2 regions of the Variovorax sp. 10N432 genome follow, and region 2 is predicted to be linked to the other one. Evidence: riboswitches for the same ligand, from Rfam matches in the RefSeq annotation. Region 2 holds a riboswitch; the other holds the start of a gene.
The links. Region 2 has a riboswitch for glycine ahead of AC1DF3_RS23240 (D-amino acid dehydrogenase). Riboswitches for the same ligand answer to the same signal wherever they lie in the genome.
Positions count from the first base shown of each region.

Region 1: another riboswitch for glycine. It lies ahead of gcvT (glycine cleavage system aminomethyltransferase GcvT); the one in region 2 lies ahead of AC1DF3_RS23240 (D-amino acid dehydrogenase).

Region 1 is NZ_JBFTHX010000009.1:183,329-197,461, reverse strand. It holds gene AC1DF3_RS13650 (ABC transporter permease) at 1-608, shown strand, start outside; gene AC1DF3_RS13645 (ABC transporter ATP-binding protein) at 632-1,948, shown strand; tRNA gene AC1DF3_RS13640 (tRNA-Gly) at 1,960-2,035, shown strand; gene AC1DF3_RS13635 (TetR/AcrR family transcriptional regulator) at 2,148-2,825, opposite strand; gene AC1DF3_RS13630 (DUF2855 family protein) at 2,868-3,977, shown strand; gene AC1DF3_RS13625 (flavin reductase family protein) at 3,990-4,619, opposite strand; gene AC1DF3_RS13620 (DUF3014 domain-containing protein) at 4,719-5,606, shown strand; gene AC1DF3_RS13615 (RNA polymerase sigma factor) at 5,611-6,888, opposite strand; gene AC1DF3_RS13610 (YciI family protein) at 6,900-7,331, opposite strand; gene AC1DF3_RS13605 (YciI family protein) at 7,354-7,776, opposite strand; gene gcvP (aminomethyl-transferring glycine dehydrogenase) at 7,893-10,802, opposite strand; gene gcvH (glycine cleavage system protein GcvH) at 10,830-11,207, opposite strand; gene gcvT (glycine cleavage system aminomethyltransferase GcvT) at 11,271-12,431, opposite strand; glycine riboswitch at 12,481-12,596, opposite strand; glycine riboswitch at 12,607-12,709, opposite strand; gene AC1DF3_RS13585 (hypothetical protein) at 12,740-13,249, opposite strand; gene AC1DF3_RS13580 (TRAP transporter large permease) at 13,332-14,133, opposite strand, start outside.
Region 2 is NZ_JBFTHX010000022.1:7,049-21,181, reverse strand. It holds gene queA (tRNA preQ1(34) S-adenosylmethionine ribosyltransferase-isomerase QueA) at 1-268, shown strand, start outside; gene tgt (tRNA guanosine(34) transglycosylase Tgt) at 262-1,434, shown strand; gene AC1DF3_RS23285 (aldose 1-epimerase) at 1,446-2,381, opposite strand; gene AC1DF3_RS23280 (SDR family NAD(P)-dependent oxidoreductase) at 2,471-3,250, shown strand; gene AC1DF3_RS23275 (serine endopeptidase) at 3,223-4,311, opposite strand; gene AC1DF3_RS23270 (hypothetical protein) at 4,531-4,653, opposite strand; gene AC1DF3_RS23265 (phosphatase PAP2 family protein) at 4,721-5,374, opposite strand; gene AC1DF3_RS23260 (MFS transporter) at 5,385-7,331, opposite strand; gene AC1DF3_RS23255 (hypothetical protein) at 7,335-8,204, opposite strand; gene AC1DF3_RS23250 (helix-turn-helix domain-containing protein) at 8,330-9,064, shown strand; glycine riboswitch at 9,203-9,310, shown strand; gene AC1DF3_RS23245 (FAD-dependent oxidoreductase) at 9,390-10,619, shown strand; glycine riboswitch at 10,623-10,708, shown strand; glycine riboswitch at 10,724-10,832, shown strand; gene AC1DF3_RS23240 (D-amino acid dehydrogenase) at 10,921-12,237, shown strand; gene AC1DF3_RS23235 (FIST signal transduction protein) at 12,198-13,466, opposite strand; gene AC1DF3_RS23230 (PhaM family polyhydroxyalkanoate granule multifunctional regulatory protein) at 13,477-14,133, opposite strand, start outside.

The sequences.
Region 1 (14,133 bases), on a different contig from region 2:
CCATGATCCGGGTGGTGGTGCTGATCGCGCTGGCGGCGCTGGTGTGGGTGCCGATCGGCATCTGGATCGGCATGAATCCGCGCTGGGCCGGACGGCTGCAGGGCGTGGCGCAGTTCATGGCCGCCTTCCCGGCCAACCTGATGTTCCCGGTGGCGGTGCTGTTCATCGTGCGCTGGCAGCTCAACCCCAACATCTGGCTGGCGCCGCTGATGGTGCTGGGCACGCAGTGGTACCTGCTGTTCAACGTGATCGCGGGCGCCTCCACCGTCCCGACCGAGCTGCGCTATGCGGCCAGCAACCTCGGGCTCACGGGTTGGCTCAAATGGCGGCGCTACCTGCTGCCGGCGGTGTTCCCGAGCTTCGTCACCGGCGCCATCACGGCCAGCGGCGGCTCCTGGAACGCCAGCATCGTGGCCGAGTACGTCACCTGGGGCGACACCACGCTGCAGGCGGCGGGCCTGGGCAGCTACATCGCCCACATGACGGCCATCGGCGACTTCCCGCGCATCGCGCTGGGCATCGGCGTGATGTGCGTGTTCGTCATGGGCATGAACCACTTCGTCTGGCGCCGGCTCTATGAATTGGCCGAGAACCGGATGCATTTCTGATGACCAACGCGCGAGGAGGGCCCATGGCCGAAGCCATCGTTGAACTCAAGGGCGTGGGCAAGTCCTTTCGCTCGGCCGACGGCTCCGCCCGCTCGGTGCTCGAAGGCGTCGACTTCCGCCTGGCCGAAGGCGAGATCGTGGCGCTGCTGGGCCAGTCGGGATCCGGCAAGTCGACCCTGCTGCGGATCCTCGCGGGCCTGATCGGCGCCGACGCCGGCAGCGCGCGCTACCGTGGCCAGCCGCTCTACGGGCCGGCGCGCGGCATCGCGATGGTGTTCCAGTCGTTCGCGCTCTTTCCCTGGCTCACGGTGCAGCAGAACGTCGAGCTCGGGCTCGAGGCGCGCGGCGTCGAGCCGGCCGAACGCGCCCGGCGCGCCAATGCCGCGATCGAGCTCATCGGCCTCGCGGGTTTCGAGGGCGCCTTGCCGCGCGAGTTGTCGGGCGGCATGCGCCAGCGGGTGGGCATCGCGCGGGCGCTGGTGATCGAGCCCGAGGTGCTGCTCATGGACGAGGCCTTCTCGGCCCTCGACGTGCTCACGGGCGAGCGCCTGCGCGACGACATCCTGCGCTTGTGGAGCGGGGGCGAGATGCCGACCAAGGCGATGCTGATCGTCTCCCACAACATCGAGGAAGCGGTGCTGATGGCCGACCGGGTGCTGATCTTCGCCGCCGACCCGGGCCGCGTGCGCGCCGAGCTGCCGATCCGGCTGGCACGGCCGCGCGACGTCGACAGCCTCGAAGTGAGGGCGCTGATCGACGAGGCCTACGCGCTGATGACGGCCAGTGCGCCGGTGGCCGGCCGCGCAACCGAGGAGCCGGTGCGCATGCACCTGGGCGACCGGCTGCCCGATGCCGACATCGGCCGCATGGAAGCCCTGCTCGAAATGCTGGTGGAAGACGGCCGCGAAGGCCGTGCCGACCTGCCGCAGCTGGCCGAAGAGGCCGAGCTCACCGACCACGACCTGCTGCCGCTGGCGCAGGCGCTGGCGCTGCTGGGTTTCGCGCAACTGGCGGATGGCGACCTGCACTTGACCGAACTGGGCCGCCACTACGTCGCGGGTGCGCACACGCTGCGTCAGCAGCTGCTGGGCCAGCAGCTGCTGGCCCACGTGCCGCTCGCGGCCCACATCCGCCACAGCCTGGAGCAGGCGCCCGCGGGCGAATTGCCGCAGGAGCCTTTCCTCGATCTGCTGGAAGAAAGCCTGGACCGCGCGACCGCCGAACGGGTGCTGCGGACCGCGATCGAATGGGGCCGCTACGGCGAGGTGTTCGAGTTCGATCTGCGGACCGGACAAATTCATTTGCCGGCTGGTGAAGAACAGGAAAAAAATGCTCTATAATCGAAGGCTTCGCGGGAGTAGCTCAGTTGGTAGAGCGCAACCTTGCCAAGGTTGAGGTCGAGAGTTCGAGACTCTTCTCCCGCTCCAGATTTTTGGAAATTTTGAGAATTTTGGATACGCGAAGCATCACAGCCGGTCAACCGGTTTGTTCGATGCAGGAAGCCACCCGACGGGTGGCTTTTTTTTCGTCTGGCGAACGTCAGCTCCGCTGCGCGGCCACGCTGCGCCACGCGATCTCGTCCATCTCGGCGACCCACGCCGCATCGTCGGGCGTGCCGCTGCCCAAGCCCCGCAGAAGGCGATAGCGCCGCCCGCCCCAGGCGGCGGTCAAGAGGGCGTGGACGGTCGCGTCCGTGGGTGGATCGGGCAACCCGCAGGCGGCGAAGGCCTGCAGCCAGCGGGTCGCCAGTTCGTCGTACACGCGCAGGTGATGCTTGGGCTCGGCCACGCGGTGTTCGAGCAGCAGCATGCCCTGATCGAAGGCCGGCAGGCCGTCGAGCCGGCTGTCGCAAGTGATGCGCACCAGTCGCGCGATGCGCTCGCGCGCAGCCAGTGCGGCCGTGGGCGGCGCGACGACGTCGGCGTCGAGCCGCCGCAGCAGGGCTTCGACGCAGTGGCGAACGTAGCCGGAGAGCAGCGCCTCCTTATCCGGGAAGTAGTCGTACAGCGTGCCGACCGCGATGCCGGTTTCGAGGGCCACGGCGCGGGTCGTCACGCCATCCCAGCCCTCGGCCTCCCAAATCCGAACAAAGGCGTCGTAGATGGCCTGCACGGTGAACTTGCCGCGGGCCTGCGTCGGGCGTTTCAGGGGCTTGGAGCGAGGTGCGGCGGCCGGCGCCTTTTTTCCGAACCCGCGGCTGGAGGGAGGGCGATACATTTTTCGGCAAGGGGATCGGCCCCGAATCACCTGAGGCCAGACATGAACGACGCTTTCACTTTAACCCGTCTCGAAACCCGCAAGGACGCGCTCGGCACCACCCGCCTGCGCAGCGCTCCGGACGCCGGCACGCTGGCGCCCGGCGAGGTGCTGCTGCGCATCGACCGCTTCTCGCTCACCACCAACAACATCACCTATGCGGCCTTCGGCGACGCCATGATGAAGTACTGGTCGTTCTTTCCGACCGGTGACGAGGCCTGGGGCCACATGCCGGCCTGGGGCTTTGCCGACGTGGTGGCCTCGACGGTCGAAGGCGTCGCGGTCGGCGAACGCTTCTACGGCTACTTCCCGATCGCCAGCCACCTGCGCATGACGCCGGTGCGGGTGACCGGGCGCGGCTTCTACGACGGCGCGCCGCACCGCAGCGAACTGGTCTCCGCCTACAACCAGTACATGCGCTGCAGCCACGATGCCGGCTACGACCGGGCGCTCGAGGACTACCAGATGCTGGTGCGGCCGCTGTTCATCACCTCGTTCATGCTGGCGGATTTCCTCGAGGACAACGCCTTCTTCGGCGCCCGGCAGGTGGTCGTGTCCAGCGCCTCGAGCAAGACCGCCTACGGCACGGCCTTCTGTCTGCGCCGGAACGAAGGGCGCAGCCTGGTCGCGCTGACTTCGCCGCGCAACCGCGGCTTCGTCGAGAACCTCGGCTGCTACGACCAGGTGCTTTCCTATGACAGCGCGGTGCGTCTGCCCGCCGAGGTGCCGACGCTTTATGTCGACTTCGCCGGCGACGACGACCTGCGCGCCACGGTCCACCACCATTTCGGTGCGGCCCTGGTCTACGACTGCTATGCGGGCTCGGCGCAGAAGACCGCCTTCCTGGCCGAATCGCCATTGCCGGGCCCGAAACCCTTGCTCTACTTCGCGCCGGTGCAGATCCGCAAGCGCAACGCCGACTGGGGCCCGCAGGAAGTGAACCGGCGCTTCAACGAGGCGCAGGGCCGCTTCATCGCCGAGCTGAGCCGGCCGGGCAATCGCTGGATGACGCTGGCGCAGAGCCAGGGCTTCGAGGCCGCGCAGCAGGTGATCGCCGACCTGCACGCGGGCCGCGTCGACCCGCGCACTGCGCACGTGGTGCGGCTGGGCTGAGGCGCGACACGCCTACATCTCGTCGATCTGCGTGCTGCGCGTCTGCTCCTGCGCCGCCAGCGAGTAGCGCTCGCGCGTCTTCACGTAGAAGCTGGCCCCGAAGCGGCCGACCGGAAAGTAGTGCTGCAGCCGCACGCGCCAGGCGTCGGTATCGATCAGCTCGTCGCGCGCGTGCATCCAGCGCACCTGGCCGATGAAGATCTGCCGACTGGCGGTCTCCAGCGTCTCCCAGAGCGTGCACTCGAACGCCACCGGCGCCTCGGCGATGCGCGGTGGCTTCACGGCCCGGCTCGGCAGCGGCGTGAAGCCCACCACATCGAGCTCGCTCACGTGCGGCGGGTGGCGGTCGCCGCAGCGGTGCATCTGCTCGGCGATGTCCTCGTCGGCCAGGTGGACCACGAACTCGCCGGTGCGCACGATGTTGGCGGCCGTGTCCTTGAGCGCGTTGTCCTGCAGCCGGTTGACGCTGATCATGACGATGGGCGGCTCCTCGCCGAGCATGTTGAACATGCTGAAGGGCGCGGCGTTGACGACGCCGTCGGCGCCGAGGGTGGTGACCAGGGCGATCGGGCGTGGCACGATCAGGCTCGCCATGAGCTTGTAGCGCTGGTATTCGGTGAGAGCGGAAAAGTCGATGTCCATTCGGATTCCTTGACGGTCACAGGGCGTTACGGCACGAGGCGCCGGCGTGGTTTCCAATGGACCGCATGCAACGCCCGTGATTCAAAGGAGGATTCGACCATGCCCGAAAGGGACCCAGCAGATTTCAGGCCAGCGCGCGAGTCCTCGGTCTGGACCTTGGTCGTCGTCGTGGTGGTGATTCTCGCCGCTGCCTTCGGCTGGTGGCGATGGTCCCTGCAGAAGGAGCCGCCGCCGGCGCCACCTGCCGCCAGCGCACCGCCCCCGCCCGACCGGCCCGCCGACGCGCCAGCCCCGGCCCCGGTCGCGACCGGCCCGCAGAACCTGGTCGATGCCCTGGCCCAGCCCGATGCGGCACTGCCGGCCCTGAACGACGCCGACGGCCGCGTCGCTGCGGCGCTCAACGAGCTGCTGGGGAAGAAGGCGGTGGCCTCCTTCCTCGACACCAGCGGCTTCGTGCGCCACTTCGTCGCCACCGTCGACAACCTGCCGCGCGCACAGGCCTCGTCGCGCATGTGGCCGACCCAGCGCGCGCCCAAGGCCTTCGAGGTCCAGGGCAACGGCGAGGTCAAGACCATCGGGATCGACAACGCCAGCCGCTACACGCCATTCGTGCTGTTCGCCGAATCGGTCGACAGCGCCCGGGCGGCGGCGCTCTATGCCCGGCTCTATCCGCTGTTCCAGCAGGCCTACGAAGAGCTGGGTTACCCGAACCGATATTTCAACGACCGCCTCGTCGCCGTGATCGACCACCTGCTGCAGGCCCCGGAACCCCAGGGCCCGGTGCAGGTGAAGCTGACCGAAGTGAAGGGCGAGATGGCGGGCGGGCAGCCCTGGGTCAGCTACGAATTCGTCGATCCGAAGCTCGAATCGCTCTCGGCCGGCCAGAAGATGCTGGTGCGCATGGGTCCAGTCAACGAGCGCCGCATGAAGGCCAAGCTCAAGGAACTGCGGGCCCAGGTCGCGACCGGGGCGGTGGCGAAGAAGTAGCGCGTCAGCCGTCCGCGGCGCTCCGCGCGCGCGCCAGCAGCAGCTTGCGCTCGCGCGCGTTGCGCGTGAGTTCAGCGGCCCGCTTGAATTCCTCGCAGGCCTCGGCATGCCGTCCCAGCCTGGCCAGCAGGTCGCCGCGCACGCTCGGCAGCAGGTGGTAGCCCTGCAGCTGCGGCGCCGATCGCAGCGCGTCGACGTGCTCGAGCCCGACCGCCGGGCCGAAGGCCATCGACAGCGCGACCGCCCGGTTCAGTTCGACGATCGGCGACGGCGCGAGCTGGGCCAATGCCTCGTAGAGCGCCGCGATGCGAGGCCAATCGGTCTGCGCTGCCTCCTGCGCGCGAGCGTGGCAGGCGGCGATGGCGGCCTGCAGGGCGTAGGGGCCGAGCGCGCCGCCGAGCTGCTCCGCCCGTGCCAGCGCCGCCAGTCCGCGACCGATCAGCAGCCGATCCCAGCGGGCGCGGTTCTGCGCCAGCAGCAGCACCGGTTCGCCATCGGCATCGACCCGCGCGGCGGCCCGCGAGGCCTGGATCTCCATCAGCGCGACCAGGCCATGCACCTCCGGCGCGTCGGGCATCAGTTCGGCCAGGATGCGCCCCAGGCGCAAGGCTTCGTCGCACAGCGCGGGCCGCATCCAGTCCTCGCCGGCGGTGGCTGCGTAGCCTTCGTTGAACACCAGGTAGATGACTTCGAGCACCGAGGACAGGCGGGCGCCGAGCTCTGGCCCGCGCGGCGCCTCGAAGGGCACGCGGGCGGCGGCCAGCGTCCGCTTGGCGCGCACGATGCGCTGTGCGATCGTGGATTCGGGCACCAGGAAGGAGCGCGCGATCTCGTCGGTGGTGAGCCCGCCCAGCAGGCGCAGGGTCAGGGCGACCCGGGCTTCCGGCGACAGCACCGGATGGCAGGCCGTGAACACCAGCCGCAGCAGGTCGTCGCCGACCTGGTCGTCGAGGGCGGCGTCGACCGCGTCGGCGAAGTCCGCGGCGGCGATGGCGTGCCTGGCATCGATCTCGCGGGCGATCTCGCCTTCCTTGTGGGCGTGCAGCGTGCGCTTGCGCAGGAGGTCGATCGCGCGGTGCTTGGCGGCCGCCGTCAGCCAGGCGGCGGGATTCTCGGGGATGCCTTCGCGCGGCCATTGCTCGAGGGCCGCGAGCAGCGCGTCCTGCGCCAGTTCCTCGGCCAGGCCGACGTCGCGCACCCGGCGCGCCAGCGCGCCGATGATGCGGGCCGACTCGATGCGCCAGACGGCGTTGATCGTGCGGTGCGTCTCGGTCGCGTCCATGCGCCGTCGTCTCAATCGCGGGCCGCGGCGCGTTCGCGCAGATGCGCTTCCTGCTCGCGGATCTCGGGCGCGAACTCGGCACCGAAGTCTTCCGCCTCGTAGACCTGGCGCAGCTCCAGCGCGACCTTGCCGTGGCCGTCGATCGGCGGCCAGCGCTTGACCCATTCGAGCGCCTCCTCGCGTGATCCGACCTGGATCAGGGTGAAGCCGGCAACCAGTTCCTTGGTCTCGGCGAAGGGCCCGTCGACCACCGTCGGCTTGCCGCCTGCGAACTGGATGCGGGCGCCGCCGCTGGCACTGGGCTTGAGGCCCATGCCGTCGAGCATCACGCCGGCATCGATCATCGCCTTGTTGTAGGCCATCATGTCGCTGACCAGTTGTGCGGTCGGCATGGCGCCGGCCTCGGTCTCGGCGTCGGCCTTGCGGATGATCATGAACTTCATGGTCGTGCCTCCATCGGTGCGTTCAAGGCCGCTTCGAGCGGGCCGCGTCGAACACCCGCTTTTCCTGCTCGCGCAGCTCGGGCGTGAGCGCGGCGCCGAAATCGTCCATCTCGAACACCTGGCGCAGCTCGAGTTCGACGCCATCGTCGAAGGGAGCGCGGCGCAGCCATTCGAGTGCTTCCTCTTTCGATCGCACCTGCCAGAGCCAGAAGCCGGCGATCAGCTCCTTGGTCTCGCTGAAGGGGCCGTCGATGACGGTGCGCTCCTTGCCGGAGAAGCGCATGCGCGCGCCCTTCGAGCTCGGGTGCAGGCCTTCGCCGGCGAGCAGCACGCCGGCCTTGACCAGCGCCTCGTTGTAGTTGCCCATGTCGGTCAGCAGCTGCTGGCTCGGCATCACGCCGGCTTCGGATTCCTTGCTGGCCTTGACGATCACCATGAATCGCATGTCCTTGCTCCTTCGGTTGCGAGGCCGGCGGGCTGCCGGGCTCTCCAGGACGTCGAAGCAGCGGAGGCGAAATCGACAGCCCGCAGGCCGTCGATTGAAAAAATATGTATCTCGCCTCAGCCGTTGGCGTAGGCGTCCACCGGCACGCAGCTGCAGAACAGGTTGCGATCGCCGTGGACGTTGTCGACCCGCCCGATCGGCGGCCAGTACTTGGTCTGCCGGAGGCTGGCCAGCGGGAAGGCGCCGAGCTCGCGCGAGTAGGGGCGCGTCCATTCGCTGCCGAGCAGGCTGGCCGCGGTGTGCGGGGCGTTGCGCAGCGGGTTGTCCTCCTTCGGCCAGATGCCTTCCTCGATGCGGCGGATCTCGCCCCGGATCGCGATCATGGCGTCGATGAAGCGGTCGAGCTCGGCCAGCGGTTCGCTTTCGGTCGGCTCGACCATCAGCGTGCCGGGCACCGGGAAGCTCAAGGTCGGCGCATGGAAGCCGTAGTCGATCAGCCGCTTGGCGACATCCTCGGCGCTGACGCCGCTGGCGTCCTTGAGCGGACGCAGGTCGAGGATGCACTCGTGCGCCACGTGGCCATTGGGGCTCGCGTAGAGGGTCGGGAAGTGGTCCTTGAGCCGGGCGCTGATGTAGTTGGCGCTCAGGATCGCGGTCTCGGTCGCGGCCTGCAGGCCCTTGGCGCCCATCATGCGGCAATACATCCAGCTGATCGGCAGCACCGCGGCATTGCCCAGCGGCGCCGCCGACACCGCGCCGACCGCGCCGTTGGACGCCAGTCCGCCGGTCGCATGGCCCGGCAGGTAGGGCACCAGGTCCTCGACCACGCAGACCGGGCCGACACCCGGCCCGCCGCCGCCGTGCGGGATGCAGAAGGTCTTGTGCAGGTTCAGGTGGCTCACGTCGCCGCCGAACTCGCCCGGCGCCGCCACGCCGACCAGCGCATTCATGTTGGCGCCGTCGACATAGACCCGGCCGCCGTGCGCGTGCACGATCTCGCAGAGCTCCTTGACGCGGGTCTCGAAGACGCCGTGGGTGCTGGGGTAGGTGATCATCACGGCGGCCAGCGTGTCGCGATGCTGCTCGCAGGCGCGCGCCAGGTCGTCGATGTCGACATTGCCTTCGGCGTCGCAGCCGGTCACCACCACCTTCATGCCCACCATGTGGGCGCTGGCCGGATTGGTGCCGTGGGCGGAAGACGGGATCAGGCAGACGTTGCGGTGCGCTTCGCCCCGGGCCTCGTGGAAGGCCTTGATCGCGAGCAGGCCCGCGTACTCGCCCTGCGATCCGGCGTTGGGCTGCAGGCTGATGCCCGCATAGCCGGTCGCCTCGCAGAGCCAGGCGCGCAGCTGGGCATCGAGCTGCGCATAGCCCAGCAGCTGGTCGGCCGGCGCGAACGGATGGATGTTCGCGAACTCGGGCCAGGTGATCGGGATCATCTCGCTGGTCGCGTTGAGCTTCATGGTGCAGCTGCCGAGCGGGATCATGCTGCGGTCGAGCGCCAGGTCCTTGTCGCTCAGGCTGCGGATGTAGCGCAGCATCGCGGTCTCGCTCTTGTGGGTGTTGAACACCGGATGCGCCAGGAAGCCGCTGGTGCGGCGCAGGCCCTCGGGAATGCGGATGCTCACCGTGGCGGCGATGGCGTCGAAGTCGGGTCCGCGCGTGCCTTCGGTCGCGAACAGGCCCCACAGCATCTCGACGTCGGCGCGCGTGGTGGTCTCGTCGAGCGACAGGCCCAGATGCTGCTGCAGGCGACAGCGCAGGTTGACGCCCGCCGCCTCGGCGCGTTCGTGGATGGCTTGGGTGTCCTCGCCGGTGCGGATGGTGAGCGAATCGAAGGCGGTGTCGTTGACCAGTTCGCGGCCCATCTGCTCCAGGCCCTGTGCGAGCACCGCCGTCAGCAGGCTCACCCGCTGCGCGATGCGGCGCAGCCCTTCGGGTCCGTGGTAGACCGCGTACATGCTGGCGACCACCGCCGGCAGCACCTGCGCGGTGCAGATGTTCGAGGTTGCCTTCTCGCGCCGGATGTGCTGCTCGCGCGTCTGCAGCGCGAGCCGATAGGCCGGCTGGCCGTGGGCGTCGACGCTGACGCCGACCAGCCGGCCGGGCAGCGAGCGCTTGAACTCGTCGCGGCAGGCCAGGTAGGCCGCATGCGGGCCGCCGTTGCACATCGGCATGCCGAAGCGCTGCGTGGTGCCGCAGACGATGTCGGCGTCCCACTCGCCGGGCGGCGCCAGCAGGGTCAGGGCCAGCAGGTCGGCGGCGACGCAGAAGGCCGCCTGGCACTGGTGGGCGTGGCCTGCCAGCGGACGCAGATCGTGCACGTGGCCGGTGGTGGAAGGGTATTGCGCCAGGGCGCCGAAGAAGCCGCCGCTGGCCATCAGCAGCGGCAGCGGCTCGGTGGCGGTGCTGACCTTGACCACGATGCCGAGCGGCGCTGCCCGGGTGCGCAGCACCTCGATGGTCTGAGGATGGCAGTCGCCCGAGACCAGGAACACGTTGCTCTTGCTCTTGACGCTGCGCCGCGCCAGCGTCATCGCCTCGGCCGCGGCGGTGGCCTCGTCGAGCATCGAGGCGTTGGCGATCGCCATGCCCGTCAGGTCGCAGACCATGGTCTGGAAATTGACCAGCGCCTCCATGCGGCCCTGCGAGATCTCGGCCTGGTAGGGCGTATAGGCGGTGTACCAGGCGGGGTTCTCGAGTACGTTGCGCAGGATCACGCCCGGCGTGTGGGTGCCGTAGTAGCCCTGGCCGATGAAGCTCTTCGCCACCTTGTTCTTCGCCGCGATCGCCTTGAGTTCGGCCAGCGCGTCGGCCTCGGTGATCGGCGCCGGCAGCCGCATCGGCCGGCTGCGGCGGATCGCCGGGGGCACGATGCCGTCGATCAGTTCGGCGCGCGTGGTCGAACCGATGGCCGCGAGCATCGCCGGCTCGTCTTCGGCCTCGATGCCGATGTGGCGGGCGATGAATTCTTCGGCGTTCTGCAGTTCGCGCAGCGAGGGATGGGAAGGCACGGGCGTCGGCATGGAGGGCTCGGGTGGTGGGCGTGGGAATCAGTTGTCGGCGGAGAACTTCTCGTAGGCGGTTTCATCGAGCAGCGGCTCGAGCTGGGCCGGCTCGCTCACCCGCACCTTGAAGAACCAGCCTCCGTCCATCGGCGCACTGTTGGCCAGCGAGGGATCGGCGCGCAGGTCTTCGTTGACTTCGATGATTTCGCCGGAGACCGGCATGAAGACGTCGGCCGCGGCCTTGACCGATTCGACGACACCCGCGACCTCGCCCTGGGCAAATTTCTTGCCGACTTCGGGCAGGTCGACGAAGACCACGTCGCCGAGCGCGTCCTGTGCATGCACCGTGATGCCGACGGTGACCAGTGCCGCGTCGGCTTCCTGCCGCACCCACTCGTGGTCCTTGGTGTATTTGATGGTCATGGGGAAAACTCCTTGGAAAAAAGGCTGGCTTGGAGAAATTGGGGAAATTGGAGAAGAGGGGCGTCAGCCGCGGTAGTACCGGGCCGGCACGAAGGGCAGCGTGCTGACTTCCATCGGCACCGGCTTGCCCCGCACCATGGCCTGCAGCCGGGTGCCCGGTTCGGCATAGGCCAGCGCGACGTAGCCCATGGCGACCGGCCGGTCGACGCTGGGGCCCAGCAGGCCGCTGGTGACCTGGCCGATGGGCAGGCCCTCGAAGGATTCCAGCACCGTGCCCTCGCGCACCGGCACGCGCTCCAGCGCGACCAGGCCGACGCGCTGGCGCTTCAGCGTCTCGTGGTCGAGGTGGCCGGCGGTGCCGCTGGCGGCCGTGAGTTGGGCCAGCACCCTGGCCGCGCCCGGAAAACCGCCTTCGCGTGCGCCGCCGCTGCGCCGGACCTTCTGGATCGCCCAGTTCAGCGCCGCTTCGACCGGCGTCGTGCTTTCGTCGATGTCGTTGCCGTAGAGGCAGAGGCCGGCCTCGAGCCGCAGCGAATTGCGGGCCCCCAGGCCGATCGGCTGGACCTCGGGCTGGGCCAGCAGCAGCCGGGCCAGTGCCTCGGCGTCCTTGGCCGCGACCGAAATCTCGAAACCATCTTCGCCGGTGTAGCCGCTGCGCGTGGCGAAGGCCTCGATGCCGCCGATGCGGACCGGGCCGCCGGTCATGAAGACGAAGCGCTCGATGCCCGGCGACAGCCGCGCCAGCACGGCCGCGGCCTGCGGACCCTGGAGCGCGAGCAGCGCGTGGTCGGGCATCGGCTGGACCTGGCAGCGCTGCCCGATCCGGGCCTTGATATGGGCGATGTCGGCCGCCTTGCAGGCGCCGTTGACGATCACGAACAGCGAGTCGTTGCCTTCGTTGAAGAACATCAGGTCGTCGAGGATGCCGCCCTGGTCGTTCAGCAGCAGGCCGTAGCGCTGCTTGCCCGGCGCCAGGCCGATCACGTCGACCGGCATCAGGCTCTCGAAGGCGGCGGCCGCATCGGGCCCCACCAGGCGCAGCTGGCCCATGTGGGAGATGTCGAACAGGCCGGCGGCTGCGCGGGTGTGCTTGTGCTCGGCCATCAGGCCGGCGGGGTATTGCACCGGCATGGTGTAGCCCGCAAAGGGCACCATGCGGGCGCCGAGCTCCAGGTGCAGGCCGTGGAGCGGGGTCTTCAGCAGTACGTCGGATGCGGCGGCCAAGGGCGGTTCTCCAAAGGGGCAGTGCTTGTTCCATGACGAGAAGCCATGGGCCACCCCTGCTGTCCGCTTTACCTGAGAGATTCGCCCCACGATCGGGGTTTGCTCCTTCGGTGGGCGGCACGGCACGCCTGGCGCGCCGAACCACCTCTCTCCAGCAAGGAAACGCCCGGATCCGGGCGTCTTGTCAGTCCTTTTGCCTGAGCGTTCGGGCCCTTGTTTGGGGGGACCTGCGCCTTCGGCGGCCCCACCGCGGCGGGACGCTCTCCTGACCGGGGAAGTGTAAGGGAATCGGGAGCCGGCCGGCGACTTCAGTGCACCGGCGATGCCGGAAGCAGTTTCTCGATGCGCTCGCGGATCGCCTCGGCGCGCGCGGCGCCCGCCGCCTGCTCGATCTCGCCGAGCATCGCGCGGGCGGTGACCAGCATCGAATCGCGGTCGCGCGCCTCGCGCAGCGCTTCGCGGAAGCGCTCGGCCAGCACCGGGTCGCGGCGCACGAACATGCGCTCGCAGAGGTCGAACAGGAACATGCGGGTGGTGGCCAGCGAGGGCTTGCCGTCGAAGATGTCGGCCGCGACCGGTGCCGCTTCGATCACTTCGACCGGTTCGACCGCTTCGACCTGGCGCCCCTGCAGGAAGCCCTCCTGCAGCAGGTGGCGCGCCACCCGGCCGGCTTCCTCGCGGCCGCCGAACAGGGCGCCGAAATCGGTCAGCGAGCGCTGGCCGTCGGCCATCAGCAGCAGGGCGCGCTCGCGCTGCCCCAGCGTGCGGCGGCCGGGCTGGAGTTCGTGGCGCGCCTTGTCGGTCTTGGTGAGGAACATGGGATGCTGCGGCGTTGCGGTGGGCAAGCGCCGCAGCATGGGCCCTGCGCGTGACGGCTTCGTGAAACCGCCCGCGCCGGCGCTACTTGGCGTAGACCAGGTCGCGCAATCCGAGCGAGATGCCGGGCACGTACGTGACCACCATCAGGCAGGCCAGGATCACCAGCACGAAGGGGATCAGGTAGGGAACGATCCGGTCCAGCGAGATGCGCGCCACCGTGCAGGCCGCGAACAGGTTGACGCCGAAGGGCGGGGTGATCATGCCCAGTGCCAGGTTGACCACCATCACCAGCCCGAAGTGCACCGGATCGATGCCGAAGTGCTGCGCCACCGGCGCCAGGATCGGCGCCAGCACGATGATCGCCGCGCTGGTCTCGATGAACATGCCGATCACGAACAGCGCCGCATTGACGCCGAGCAGGAACATCGCCGGCGACTGCAGCACCTCCTGCAGCCAGCGGCCGATCGCGTCGGGCACGCCGGCACGCGTGATCAGGAAGGCGAACAGGCCGGCGTTGGCGATGATGAACATGATCACCGACGAGGACACCACCGACTTGCGCAGCACCGCATAGAGCTCGGCCGGCCGGATCTCGCGATAGATCAGCGTGCCGACGATCAGCGCGTAGAGCACCGCCACCGCCGACGCCTCGGTGGGCGTGAAGATGCCGCCGTAGATGCCGCCGAGGATGATCACCGGCATCAGCAAGGCCCAGCCCGCACGCCAGGTGGCGGTGCCGACGCTGAGCCGGCCTTCGCCGTCGTTCTTGCCCAGCCCCTTGAACTTGCAATAGACATAGACGAAGGCCATCAGCGCCAGGCTGATCAGGATGCCCGGGCCGAAACCGGCGATGAACAGCTCGCCGATCGAGACCTCGGCGCTG
Region 2 (14,133 bases):
CGTGCGCACGCTCGAGTCGTGGGCGAAGAGCGGCGAGGCCGCGGGCGACACCCGGATCTTCATCACGCCGGGCTTCGCCTTCGCGCACGTCGACCTGCTGGTCACCAACTTCCACCTGCCCAAGAGCACGCTGATGATGCTGGTCAGCGCTTTCGCCGGCTACGAGCGCGTGATGGCGCTGTACGCCCACGCGATCCGCGAGAACTACCGCTTCTTCAGCTACGGCGACGCGATGCTGCTCGCAAGAACCCCTACTGCACCATGCTGAACTTCGAACTCCTCGCCACCGACCCGACCAGCCACGCGCGCCGCGGCACCCTCAAGCTCAATCACGGCGTGGTGCAGACGCCGATCTTCATGCCGGTCGGCACCTACGGCACCGTCAAGGGCGTGATGCCGCGCAGCCTGCACGAGATGGGCGCCCAGATCATCCTCGGCAACACCTTCCATCTCTGGATGCGGCCCGGCCTCGACGTCATGGCGGCCTTCGGCGGCCTGCACCAGTTCGAGAAGTGGGACAAGCCGATCCTCACCGACTCGGGCGGCTTCCAGGTCTGGTCGCTGGGCGCGATGCGCAAGATCAGCGAGGAAGGCGTCCGCTTCGCATCGCCGGTCAACGGCGACAAGCTGTTTCTCACGCCCGAGGTCTCGATGCAGATCCAGACCATCCTGAACAGCGACATCGTGATGCAGTTCGACGAATGCACGCCCTACGACGTCGACGGCCACGTCACGACCGAGGCCGAAGCGCGCAAGTCGATGGAACTCAGCCTGCGCTGGGCCAGGCGCTGCCAGTCCGAATTCGCGCGGCTGGACAACCCCAACGCCCTGTTCGGCATCGTCCAGGGCGGCATGTTCGAGAACCTGCGCGAGGAATCGCTGGCGCAGCTGGTCGAGATGGACTTCCCGGGCTATGCGATCGGCGGCGTCAGCGTCGGCGAGCCCAAGGACGAGATGCTGCGGATCATGGCGCACACGCCGCACAAGCTGCCGGCCCACAAGCCGCGCTACCTGATGGGCGTCGGCACGCCCGAGGACCTGGTCGAAGGCGTGGCGCAGGGCGTCGACATGTTCGATTGCGTGATGCCGACCCGCAACGCGCGCAACGGCACGCTGTTCTCGCGCTATGGCGACCTGAAGATGCGCAACGCCCGCCACAAGAGCGATCCGCAGCCGATCGACGCCAGCTGCACCTGCCACGCCTGCGCCGGCGCTTCCGGCGTGCCGTGGGAGGCCGGCGGCCGCGACGGCTTCAGCCGCGCCTACCTGCACCATCTCGACCGCTGCGGTGAGATGCTGGGCCCGATGCTGACCACCATCCACAACCTGCACTACTACCTGAACCTGATGCGCGAGATCCGCGAGGCGCTCGATGCCGGCACCTTTGCCGAATTCCGCGTCCGCTTCAAGGCGGACCGGGCGCGCGGGATCTAGGCCCGCCGGATTTACGCGCGGCGCAGGGTCCACGACCCCGACAACGTCTGGCCCGGCGCCAGCACCGCGCCGCCGATCTCCCGCGGCCCATGCCGCCCCGCCAGGTTGACCGCATCGGTGCACTGGCTCACCGGCTCGGCGCAGAAGTGGTCGCCGCCGCGCGGGCAATAGAGAACGAAGAAGTCCAGCGGCGCATCGGCCGCCAGCACCAGCACGCGCGCGGCATCGGGCCACTCGATCCGGGTCTCGCGCTGCCAGCCCGTGAAGTTGTTGTCGAGATCCAGTTCCGACAGCAGCACGCCCTCGCGCAGCCGCGAGACCTCGGCGCCGGCTTCGAGCGACACCGGCATCACCTCGGCGTCGGCCCGCCACATGGCCGCGGTATCGGCCCGCAGCCGCGTGCCGCGACGGTGCGGGAAGTACGGGTGGTGGCCGATGCCGGCGGGCATCGGCGCCGAATCCCGGTTGGTCAAGGCCACCGTGCAGCGCAGCCCCGCGGGATCGAGCTCGAACAGCTGCGAGGCCTCGAAGTCCCAGGGCCATTGCCCGTCGGCCTCGCGGGCCAGCCCGAGGCGGGCCCGCGCCGGACCGGCCTCGGCCACCTGCCAGGGCCGCAGCCAGCCCAACCCGTGCAGCGCATGCTTGCCCGACGGCCGCGCCGGGTGGCCGGCGGCCAGGGCGATCTCGCGGTCGCCGAAATGCGCCCGGCTGTCGCGGATGCGGTTGCACCACGGCAGCAACGGGAAGCTGCCCATCGCGAAGGGATCGCCGCGCGCCAGGTCTTCGGGCGTGGCCGGCCGCAGCCAGTCGAGCCGCTCGTCGCCGTGCTGCTCGTGCAGCGCCGCGATGGCACCGCCGACGCGCGGCGCCAGCCGCAGCCGCATCGCGCCGGCGGCCAGTTCAACCAGGCCCGCGGGGCTGGCTGCGCCTGTCTGCTCATCACTCATTTGGAAGGCACCTCGTCAAGCGTTGCGGACGCCGGCTATTTTCGGCCACGCGGGTGGCGGGCGACACGCGGGGAGGTCAGAATTTGCCCATGACCACATCGACTTCCCCGGCCCCATCGGCCATCTACCCTTCGCTGGCCGGACGCACCGTCTTCATTTCCGGCGGTGCCTCCGGCATCGGCGAGGGCCTGGTGCGCGCCTTCCATGCGCAGGGCGCCCGGGTCGGCTTCTGCGACCTCGACGTCGCGGCCGGCACGGCGCTGGCGCAGCAGCTCGGCGGCGGCAACGCGCCCCTGTTCCTTGAATGCGACGTCACCGACGTGGCCGCGCTCGCGGCCGCCATCGGGGCGGTGCGCGCGCGCTTCGGCCCGATCCAGGTGCTGCTGAACAACGCCGCCAACGACCGCCGGCACCAGATGGCCGACGTCACGAGCGAGGATTTCGACCGCCTGGTCGCGGTCAACTTCAAGCACCAGTTCTTCGCCGCCCAGGCGGTGGCCGACGACATGCGCGCGCTCGGCGGCGGCTCGATCATCAACTTCGGCTCGATCAGCTGGATGATCAAGGGCGCCGGCTATCCGGTCTACCAGGCCTGCAAGTCGGCCGCCCGCGGACTGACGCGCTCGCTGGCGCGCGACCTGGGCAAGGCCAACATCCGCGTCAACACGATCGTGCCGGGCTGGGTCATGACCGAGCGCCAGCTGCGGCTATGGGTCAAGCCCGAGTCGCACGCCGAGATCGACGCCGCCCAATGCCTGCCCGGCCGCGTGATGGCCGAGGACATCGCCGCCATGGCGCTGTTCCTGGCCGCCGACGATTCGAAGATGTGCAGCGCCCAGGACTACGTGGTGGACGCCGGCTGGACCTGAAGCGGCCCCGGCAGCGCCGTGGCGTCTGGCGCGGCAGAGGTCCCGCAGGCATGGCAGAACTTGGCGAAGGCGCTCTTGCGCGCGTCGCAGGCCCGGCAGTGGTCGAACAGGCCGATGCCGCAGTGCGGGCAGAAATCGATCTCGGTGTTCTTGAGGTCGACCGGACGCTCGCAGCCCGGGCACACGCTCTTGGCCAGCCGAGCCAGCGCGGTGTCGTAGCTCAGCTCGTTGCGGCGCACGGTCTCCGGCTGGGCCTCGGCCAGCTTCTGCCGTGCCAGGTAGCGGTTGAGTGCCAGGATGGCGTAGCGCCCGACCAGCACCGTCACCACGATCCCCACCACATAGCGCACGTAGCCGCCATAGCTTGGCAGGTAAGGCACGAGTTCGACGAAGAAGGCGAACAGCGCGAAGTAGATGAAGCCCCAGACGAAGGGCCACCAGGTGCTCTTGCGCTTCTTCGCGAACAGCCAGCCGGCGACCACCAGCAACGGCAGCGTGAGCGCCAGCCGGTAAAGGAACACCCGCAATTCGACCTTGTGGTTCTCGGCCTCGAGCCGTTTGCGTGCTTCTTCCTCGAGCAGCGCCAGCTGCTGCTGGGCCCGCTGCCGCGACTGCCGGGCGTCGAGCGCGATCTGGCGCTGCGCCACCACGCCGCGCTCGGCCTCGTCCTCCTTCGCCTTCAAGGCGTCGAGCGCCCTGGTGCGGGCGATCAGCTCGGTGTCCTGGTCGGGCTGGGCGGTGGCGCGGCGGGTGGCGAGCCAGTTGCCGAAGGTCTCGCGCGCCGCCCGGCTGGCCTGCTGGGCCGTGACCAGCTTGAGTTCGGCCTGCTCGCGCTCGCGCCCGGCCTGCTGCTCGCTGCGCTCGGCATCGCGCACCGTGGTGCGCAGCGGGTCGGCCGCCGCGCGGTCGATGAAATCATCGAGCTCGATCCGGTGCTCGACCCGGGGCAGGTCGCCGACGATCGTGCTACCGAGCCCGACCAGGAAGCTGGCGAACACAATCGCCACCACCCACAGGCCGCGGCGAAACCACTTTTCGGACAGGCGCAGTGCCTTGCTCATTGCAATCTTCCTCTGTTGAAGGGGGGTTGAATCGGGCCGGCTGATTCTGGACGACGGCCGCCTCCGGCCTGCGCTCCATCGGGAACACGAAGACGCCGGCCGCGATCACGGCGGCGGCCGTCAGCCCGCCCTGCAGCGCCAGCCGCAGCAGGTGCTGCGAGCGCGGCACCCGCTCCCGGTACTCCCGCTCGTAAGGACCGAAATTGGTGATCTGGCGGCTCACCACGGGCTCCCGCCCGGCGTGATGAGGTGGGTGCAGGCGGCGCAGGCGGCCACCAGGAATGTCAGCAGATACAGCTTCATGGAATTCTTCTCGTCCGCCGTTGAAAGTGGGCGGATCATGGTCCGGCCATCGGACGCCCCGGGTCCATTCCTTCGGTGGTGCCGATACCCTGCGCCGCCGGTATCGCTATTCGATACCAAGCGGCGTCCGGCGGCCGGCCAGCAGGTCGGCGCGCGTGAAAGGCCGCTCGATCCCTGCCAGCCGCACGGCGATTTTCTCGAGCAGGCTCTGGGTCGGCGCCGGCGTGCCGGGCTGCAGGAAGAACAGGGGGGTCGCCAGGCTCAGCAGCACCAGCACCCAGCTCACGCGGGGGTGCGGCATGCGATGCTGCCACCAGAGGAAGGTGGCGCTGACGCCCACGCCGAGCGCGTAGCCGGCGATGACTTCCGACCACGAATGGGCGTCGAGCGCCAGCCGGGTGGCGCCGATGAAGGCGGCGAACAGCCAGCCGAAAACGGCCGCCGCGACCCGCGCGCGGTGCCCCTGGCGCGAGACCGCCAGCCAGCAGGCCACGGGCCAGACGCTGGCGGCGATCGCCGTGTGGCCGCTGAAGCCCGTGAAATCGAGCCGGGCGCTGCCGATGCCCCAGCCGAGGAAGGCGATCTTCGACGCGGCGATCAGGCTGCCGCCGAAGCCGAACAGCAGGATCCACAGCCACGCCAGCGGCCGGGTGGGGCTGCGAATTCCGAGCCAGACGCCGATCCAGAGCGAGGCCGGCAGCAGGAAGCCGCTGTCACCGAACCAGGTGATCGCGTGCAGGAGATCGTGCAAATGGGGCATCGGCGGGGCGTCAGGTGCCGAGAAGCACGCTGACGCGCCGCTGAAGGGATTCGGGCTGCACCTCGGCGCGGGGCATCGCGCTGCCGACGCGGAGCCCGACGCGGCTGAAGAGGCCGCGCCGGAACGGCCGCACCATCGCCACCTGCTGGCCGTCGCGCTGCTCGATCCGGCTGAAGTAGGAGCCCCAGAGATTGGTCAGCGCCATCGGCACCACCGGCGGCTCCATGCCTTCGGCGCGCGCGGCCTCGATGATCTTCATCACGCCGCCCTTGAAGGGCTGCAGGCTGCCGTCGCGCGTGATCGCGCCCTCGGGAAAGATCGCCAGCAAGTCGCCCTCGCGCAGCACCTGAACGGCGTCGGCGAAGGCCTGCTCGTAGGCCGCCGGGTCTTCCTTCTGGGGCGCGATCGGGATCGCCTTGGCGAGCCGGAACAGCCAGCCGAGCACCGGCACGCGGAAGATCCGGTGGTCCATGATGAAGCGGATCGGGCGCGGGCTGGCGGCCATGAGCAGCACCGCATCGATGAAGCTGACGTGGTTGCAGACCAGCACCGCGGCGCCCTCCTCCGGAATGTGCTCCTGGCCCTGGATGTCGAAGCGGTAGACGAAGCGCGACAGCACCCAGGCCACGAAACGCAGCAGGTACTCGGGAACCAGCATGAAGATGTAGAAGGCGACCACGGCGTTGGCGATGCCGGTGAACAGGAAGATCTGCGGGATCGTGAAGCCGGCCTTGAGCAGCACCCCGGCGATGACCGAGCTGGCGATCATGAAGAGCGCGTTCAGGATGTTGTTCGCCGCGATGATGCGGGCCCGGTGGGTGGGCTGGCTGCGCATCTGGATCAGCGCATACATCGGCACGCTGTAGAGCCCGGCGAACAGCGACAGCAGGCCCAGGTCGGCCATCACGCGCCAGTGCGCCGGCTGGGCCGTGAAGGTGCCCAGCCCCATCTGCGCGGCGGCCGGCAGCCCCCGCGAGGCGAAGTACAGGTCGATCGCGAACACGCTCATGCCGATCGCACCGAGCGGCACCAGGCCGATCTCGACCTGGCGGCGGCTGAGCGTCTCGCACAGCAGCGAGCCGGCGCCGATGCCGACCGAGAACACCACCAGCAGCAGCGAGGCCACCTGCTCGTCGCCGTGCAGCACCTCCTTGGCGAAGCTCGGGAACTGGGCCAGGAAGACCGCGCCGAAGAACCACATCCACGAGATGCCCAGCAGCGAGCGGAACACCACCACGTTGCCATGCGCCAGCTTCAGGTTGCGCCAGGTCTCGCTGACCGGGTTCCAGTTGATCTTCAGGCCCGGGTCGATGGCCGGCGCCGGCGGGATCGCCTGCGCCACCGCGCGGCCGGCCAGCGCCAGCAGCAGGCAGGCCACGGCCACCGTCGCATGGCCGACCTGCGGCAGGGCCACCAGCAGCCCGCCGGCCACCTGGCCGAGCAGGATGGCGACGAAGGTGCCCATCTCGACCATGCCGTTGCCGCCGGTCAGTTCGCGTGGCGCCAGCACCTGCGGCAGATAGGCGAACTTGACCGGGCCGAACAGGGTCGAGTGCAGCCCCATCAGGAAGACGCAGGCGAGCAGCACCCCGGCGTCGGCCCGCAGGAAGCCCCAGGCCGCGATCGCCATGATCGCGATCTCGAGGTTCTTGACGAAGCGGATCATCTTCGTCTTGTCGTGCTTGTCGGTGAGCTGTCCCGCGGTGGCGGAAAACAGCAGGAAAGGCAGGATGAACAGCGCCCCGATCGCCAGCCCGGCCATCGCCGGGGGCATCCAGGCCAGCTGCAGCTGGTAGGTCACCATCACCGTGAAGGCGAACTTGAACAGGTTGTCGTTGGCGGCACCGGCGAACTGGGTCCAGAAAAAGGGCGCGAAGCGCCGCTGCCGCAACAGCGCGAACTGGTTGGCGTGGCCTTCGGGCAGGCGGGTGGAGGCAGCTTCGGTGGTGGGCGTCATGTTTCAGGTGGAGGCGGCGGAGCGCGTTCGCAGGGAAGCGGCGTGCGAATTGTGCCGCAGCGTCCGCCGCCCCATCACCTGCAGGGCGTGCAGCACCGGCAGCGCCGCCAGGGCCGCCGTCAGGTGCTTCAGGCTGTGGCCCGACACCAGGTGCCGGGTGGCCTCGAAGATGGCGTGGTCCGCGAGCTCGAACAGCTTCGCCAGGGCATAGAAGAACACCACCCAGCCGAGCTTGAGGCCGATCGCCCCCGCTACCGGCCGACACAGCGCCAGCGCCAGCACCAGTGCCATGCCGCCGAACTGCACCACGGCCCAAGGCAAGGCGTTGCCGTACTTTTGGCAGACCGCCGCCGCCAGCAGCCCGCCCCCGAGCGTGAACCAGGCGGCCGGCCAGCCGGCGCGGGCGCTGACCCGTTCGCAGACCGCGAAGCCGACCAGGCCCGAGAAGGCCACCGCCATGCCGGCGCGGTCCGCGGCCAGCCGCAGGTCGTCGGGCTGCAGGTGATAGAAGGCCGAGCCGAGCGCGGTCAGGATCAGGCCGGCGAAGAACATCCAGGCGCAGTCCAGCGCATTGAAGGGCGGCAGCGCGAGCGCCTGGGGCAGCGGCGCGGCGTCCTGCAGCCGCTCGTGGGCACGGTCCAGCCAATGCAGCCAGCGCAGGCCCCAGATGCCCAGCACCGCGAAAGGCAGGTTGCTCAGCACGTCCATGGCGTTCGGCAGCGTGCGCCAGGACTGGCCATCGGCGAAGGGCGCGCCGCCCAGCGCCGGGGCCGCGACCGAGGGCCCGAGCACCGCGGCGCTGACCAGCAGCAGGGCCAGCGCGAGCAGGGAATGTTCACGACGGGTGAGCGACGGCAGGGACGGCAGGGACATGGCAGGCTCCGATGGGTGCGCGTGGGAGCTGAATCTAGGTTGTCAACCCACCGGCCGGCATCGAGAATCGATACGGAGCACTTTTTCACCACTTCGGGTATCAATCCGCAATACTTCCTCCGCCCATGAGTACCACTGTCGACCTGGTCAATGCCCTCAAGAACGAGCTCAAGTCCGCCCACATGACCTATGCCGACCTGGCCAAGTCGCTGGACATGGCCGAGTCCAGCGTCAAGCGGATGCTGGCCAAGGGCGACATGCCGCTGACCCGGGTCGACGCCATCTGCCGGGCCCTGAAGATCGACTTCGCCGAACTGGCACGCCGGGTGGCCGACGCCCAGCCGCTGCTCAAGGAGCTCACGCTCGAACAGGAAAAGGCCGTGGTCAAGGACAAGAAGCTGCTGCTGCTGGCGATCTGCGTGCTGAGCCAGTGGACGCTGGAGCAGATCGTCGGCGCCTACCGGATCACCGAGGCCGAGTGCATCGGCCACCTGGCCCAGCTGGACCGCATCGGCATCATCGAGCTGCGGCCGCTGAACCGCTACCGGCTCAAGCTCGCCAAGACCTTTCGCTGGCGGCCGCACGGGCCGGTGATGGACTTCTTCCGCGAGAACGTGGTGCTCGACTACTACCGCGGCGGCTTCGACGGCCCGGCCGAAGGGCTGCTGCTGGTGCACGGATCGATCAGCAAGTCGCTGGCGCCGGCCTTCCTCGACCGGCTCCAGCGGGTGGCGCAGGACTTCGCCCAGCAGCACCAGACCGACCAGAAGCTGTCGCCCAAGGAGCGCGAGGGCTACACGCTGCTGCTGGGCATGCGCAACTGGGAGTTCGAACTGTTCACCCGCCTGCGCCGGGCCTGAAAACACACGAAACCGGTTTCTTCTGTAAGATTCGCCCAGCAGAAAAGCGGACGCATCCGTCCCACCGATGGCGCAATCTCCCATGAACGCTCAGGTGAACCGCCCCCGCAGCGGTTCAGACACTGCCTTATTCGTGATCAATCGCCGACTGGAGAGTCACCACGCCACGTGGTGCACCGAAGGAGCAAACCCGTTGCCGGTCGCAGCGCGGTGAAACTCTCAGGTAACAGAGACAGGGGGAGCGGCATTCTGAACCCCGGGTCTTGCCGCTTGCCACAGTAAGCGCTAACGCCCGCCGTTCATGCCCTCCCACAAGGATTCGGACATGCGCGTGGTTGTACTTGGCGCCGGCTTGCTCGGCGTGACTTCGGCCTATTACCTGCAACAGCTGGGCCACGAAGTGATCGTGGTGGATCGGCACGCGACACCAGCGGCCAAGGCGCGCGGCGTCGCTGCCGCCCGTCCCGGCGCGGCGACTGCGACCGCGCCGCCGAAGCGGCGCGGCAAGAAGCTCTCGACACTGCGCAGCCGCATCCGCCGCGGCTTTGCCCGCCTGATCGACCGCGCCGTCGGCACGCCGCCGAAGCGCGATCCGCTCGATCACCTGGTGCGCCTGGCCGCCTACAGCCGCAAGAGCGCGCGCCTCCTGGGCGACGAAACCGGCGTGCCGCACGGCGCCCGCACGGCCGGCCTCATGAACCTGTTCACCGACCCCGAGGCCTTTCGGACCCGGATGGCGAACGCCACCCACTGGTCGGGGCTGGGCTGCGAGGAGCGGCTGCTGTCGGTCGACGAGGCCATCGGCCTGGAACCGGCGCTGGCGGCCATGCGCAGCAAGCTGGTCGGGGCCACCTACGCGCAAGAGGATCCGGCGCGCGACCCGGCCCAGTTCGCCGCCGGCCTGGTCTTCCTGTGCCGCGCCGCCGGGGTGCGCTTCATGACCCGCCACACGGTGGTCGCGCTCAAGGAGCAGGACGGTCGCATCGACCATGTCGAGTTGCTCGATGGCGCCGGCCGGACCACCACCTTGCGCGGCCAGGCCTACGTGCTGGCGCTGGGTGCGGCCAGCGTGCCGCACGCGGAAGACCTCGGCATCGACATGCCGCTGCGCTTCGTGCGCGAATACATCGTCACGATGCCGATCCTGGATCCCGCCATGGCGCCGCGCATCGCGCTGCGCGACCGCCAGGGCAAGCTGCGTATCGTGCGGATCGAAACCCCGGCCGGCGACCAGTTGCGGATCCACGCGATCGTGATGGCCGGACTCGACGAGGAGGCCGAACCCGACTCCGACCGCTTCCAGGCGATCGTGCGCCGCACCGAGATGCTGCTGCCCGGCGTGGCCGACGCCAGCCGGGCCAGCTTCGACACGGCGATGCACGCGGTCAGCACCAACCGGCTGCCGATGATCGGCAAGACCCGGCTGCCCAACCTGTTCCTGAACACCGCGCCCGGCACCCGCACCTGGATCCACGCCTGCGGCGCCGGCAAGTCGATCGCGCGCATCGTCAGCGGCCTGCGGCCCGAACTCGACTTCGCGTTCCGGCGCCCTTAGAATCCGCCCACTGCAGGAGAGCGGGCCCACGGGCCCCACCGAAGGCGCAAACTCCCATAAACGCTCAGGTCGGCCCACGTGATGGGCCTGTACTGCACCAACTGTCAAAGCCGTCTGGAGAGCCATCGCGCCCGCGCGTGATGCACCGAAGGAGCAAACCCGCTGCGGGCGCAGCGGGTGAATCTCTCAGGTACCGAGGACAGGGGGAGCGGCAACTTGGACTTCCGGTCCGGTTGCCTTCGTTCCCGTCGGCAATCCGAACCGTCGCGTCCGAGCGCTGCAACCTTCAAGGGTTCTCGATATGCGCGTGATCGTTCTTGGCGCCGGCCTGCTCGGCGTGACCTCGGCCTACTACCTCCAGCAACTCGGCCACGAAGTGACCGTCATCGACCGCCAGGCCACGCCGGCGGCGGAAACCAGCTTCGCCAACGGCGGCCAGATTTCGGTCAGCCATGCCGAGCCCTGGGCCAATCCGGGCGCGCCGCTCAAGGTGCTGCAATGGCTGGGCAAGGAAGACGCCCCCCTGCTGTTCCGCATCCGCGCCGACATGCGCCAGTGGCTCTGGGGCCTGCAGTTCCTGCGCGAATGCACGCCGGCACGCACGCGCCACAACATCGAGCAGATCGTGCGCCTGGGCACCTACAGCCGCGACACGCTGCAGCAGCTGCGGCGCGACACCGGCCTGGCCTACGACCAGCGCACCCAGGGCATCCTGCACTTCTACACGACGCAAAAGGAGTTCGACGCCGCGCTGGCGCCAGCCGAGCAGATGCGCGCGCTCGGCTGCGACCGGCGCGTGATTTCGGCCGACGAGGCGGTGAAGCTCGAGCCCGCGCTGGCCCACATCCGCCCGCAGCTGGCCGGTGCGACCTACACGGCGGAAGACGAATCGGGCGATGCCAACCGCTTCGCGCGCGAGCTGGTCAAGCTGGCCGAGACGGCCGGCGTGCGCTTTCTCATGAGCCACACGGTGACCGCGCTGCGCGAGGCCGGCGGCACCATCGACCATGTCGAGGCGACCGACAGCGAAGGCCGCTTCCAGCGCATCCGCGGCGATGCCTTCGTGCTGGCGATGGGCTCGCTGAGCCCGCTCTATGCGGCGCCGCTGGGCATCCGGCTGCCGATCTATCCGGCCAAGGGCTATTCGGTCACGATGCCGGTCAAGGACGCGTCCAGGGCGCACCAGGTCTCGCTGACCGACGACGAGTTCAAGCTGGTGTTCTCGCGCTACACCTCGGCCGGCGGCGACCGGCTGCGGATCGCCGGCACCGCCGAGCTCAACGGCTACGACCGCGACCTGAACCGGGTGCGCTGCGAGGCGATCGTGCGGCGCGTCGAGCAATTGTTCCCCGGTGCCGGCGACGCATCCGAAGCACAGTTCTGGACCGGACTGCGCCCGGCGACGCCGAGCAACGTGCCGCTGATCGGCGCCACCCGGCTGCCGAACCTGTTCCTGAACACCGGCCACGGCACGCTGGGCTGGACCCACGCCTGCGGCTCGGGCAAGTCGATCGCGCGGATCGTGAGCGGGCTGAAGCCGGAAGTCGATTTTGCGTTCACCGGGCTGCGCGCCGCGGCTCAATCCCCCGCGGTGAAGACGGTCAGCACGCCGGTGTAGCCGTAGAGGTGATTGCGGGCGATCTCGCCGGCGGCGAAAAAGCCGACCAGCGGGACGTCGCCGAGGGCATGGCGCACGATCTGCAGCTCGGCACCGGGCGCGCCGAAATGCGGGCCGCCGCGGCCCGAACAGCTGACGTAGATGGCGCCCGCGATGCGGCGCGCCGGATGCGGCGCGGCCTCGGCCTCGCCGGCCGCGACTTCGCGCGCGGTGGCGAGCGTCTGCTCCTGCGGCTCCAGCTCCTCGCGGATCTCCGCGCAGACGCGCATCAGGTCGGCCCGCGCGGCCTGCGCGTTGCGGCGGCAGAAGCTCAGGCGCATCCCGGCCTCGGCGTTGTCGGCGATCGCCACGCCGCGACGCGTCGGGTCGAGGCCGATGATGTGGCGCACCCGGACGTCGGCGCCGAGATCGCCGGTGCGCCGGACGCCGTCGCTGCCGGCCTCGACCAGTCCGACCAGGGTGGCGCGGACCGCGTCGATCGCCTGCTCGGGGGCATCGAGCGAGACCCGCAGGTCGGCCAGCAGCACGTCGAGCGCGGGCTGGCCATCGAGCGCCAGCAGCAGGTTGCCGTCGGCCTCGGTGATCTCGCGTTCGCGCGAGACCGGCTGGCAGCCCTGGGTCACGCGCGAGACCAGCCGTACGCCCTCGCCGAACACCACGCCCGACAGGCCGCCCGAGAACACGCCGCCGACCGCGCCGTGGCCGCGGATGTTGCCATTGCCGCCGATCGCGAACTGCAGCGAGCCGACCCGCCCGGAGGACAGGCCGCCGAACAAATAACCGGTGTCGGTGCGGTCCGCCATCTCGGCGATCAGTTCGCCGAGTTCGGGTGTCCGCGGGTCGGCATGGACCAGTGCCGTGTGGGCCGCGAAGCCGCTCATTTCGGAGCTGGCCAGCGGCGCCACGCCGGAAAACACCCGGTACTGGTCGCTCGGCAGCTCGCACAGCATCACGCTGAGCGCCGGCTCGTCGAAGTACTCGGCGTTGTTGGCGGCCACGCCCACGCCCACCGTCCCGGTCCAGTCGGTGATCTCGGGCAGCTCGGCGCCCAGGTGATCGAGGATCTCCTGGGCATCTTCCCCGTAGTGGTCGGTGATGTAGAGCAGGCCCAGCGACGGCGCGCGGGCGTAGTCCGGCAGCGCCATCTGCGCCCGCAGCTGCGCCAGCACCAGGCCGGCCGCCATGCGCCATTGCGGATGGGTGGCGTGCCCGCTCGGAAACAGCTTCATGGCTGGCCTTTCAGCCCGCGCGCTTGCGCGCCGGCGCAGGTCGCTTGGCGGACGCACTGGCGCCGCGGCGCGTGGCCGGCGCCTTCTTGGCGGCGGCGGCCGGCCGCTCGGCGGCCCGGGCCGTTGCGGACGCAGCGCCAGAGCCCGCGTGATCGCCCAGCGGCTGCGGCATCACCGGCATCTTGAGCTGGGAGGCTTCCTGCAGCGCCGAACTGGCGATCTGCTGGAACTGCTGGGTCAACGCACCCCACCACTGGACCGGATCGACGACGCCAGCCGAGTCTTGGGCGGCGGCGGCCTTGGCGCGCTTCGGCGCCGGTGGCTCTTCGGCCTCCGGCTGCGCTTCGGGTTCGGGTTCGGGTTCGGGTTCGGGCGCGGCGGTCGGGGCCGGCCGGGTGAAGGCGTTGGCGAGGTCTTCCATGCGGACGTTCATGCCGCGCAAGGTCGAGAGCGTCATCTTCTGCACCTCGAGCGCCTGGATGGTCGCCTTCAGCGCGTGGCCGTTCTGCTCGAGCCAATACTGCACGGTCTTGAGCTCCTGGATGCGCTTGTCGACCTCTTCGACGCTCAGCGTCGGCGCCACCCAGCTCGACAGGCTCGGCAGGCCGGGCACGGCGCCGGGCGAAGCGCTGGCGCCGCCCGTCAGATTCTTGAGGAAGTCGAAGCC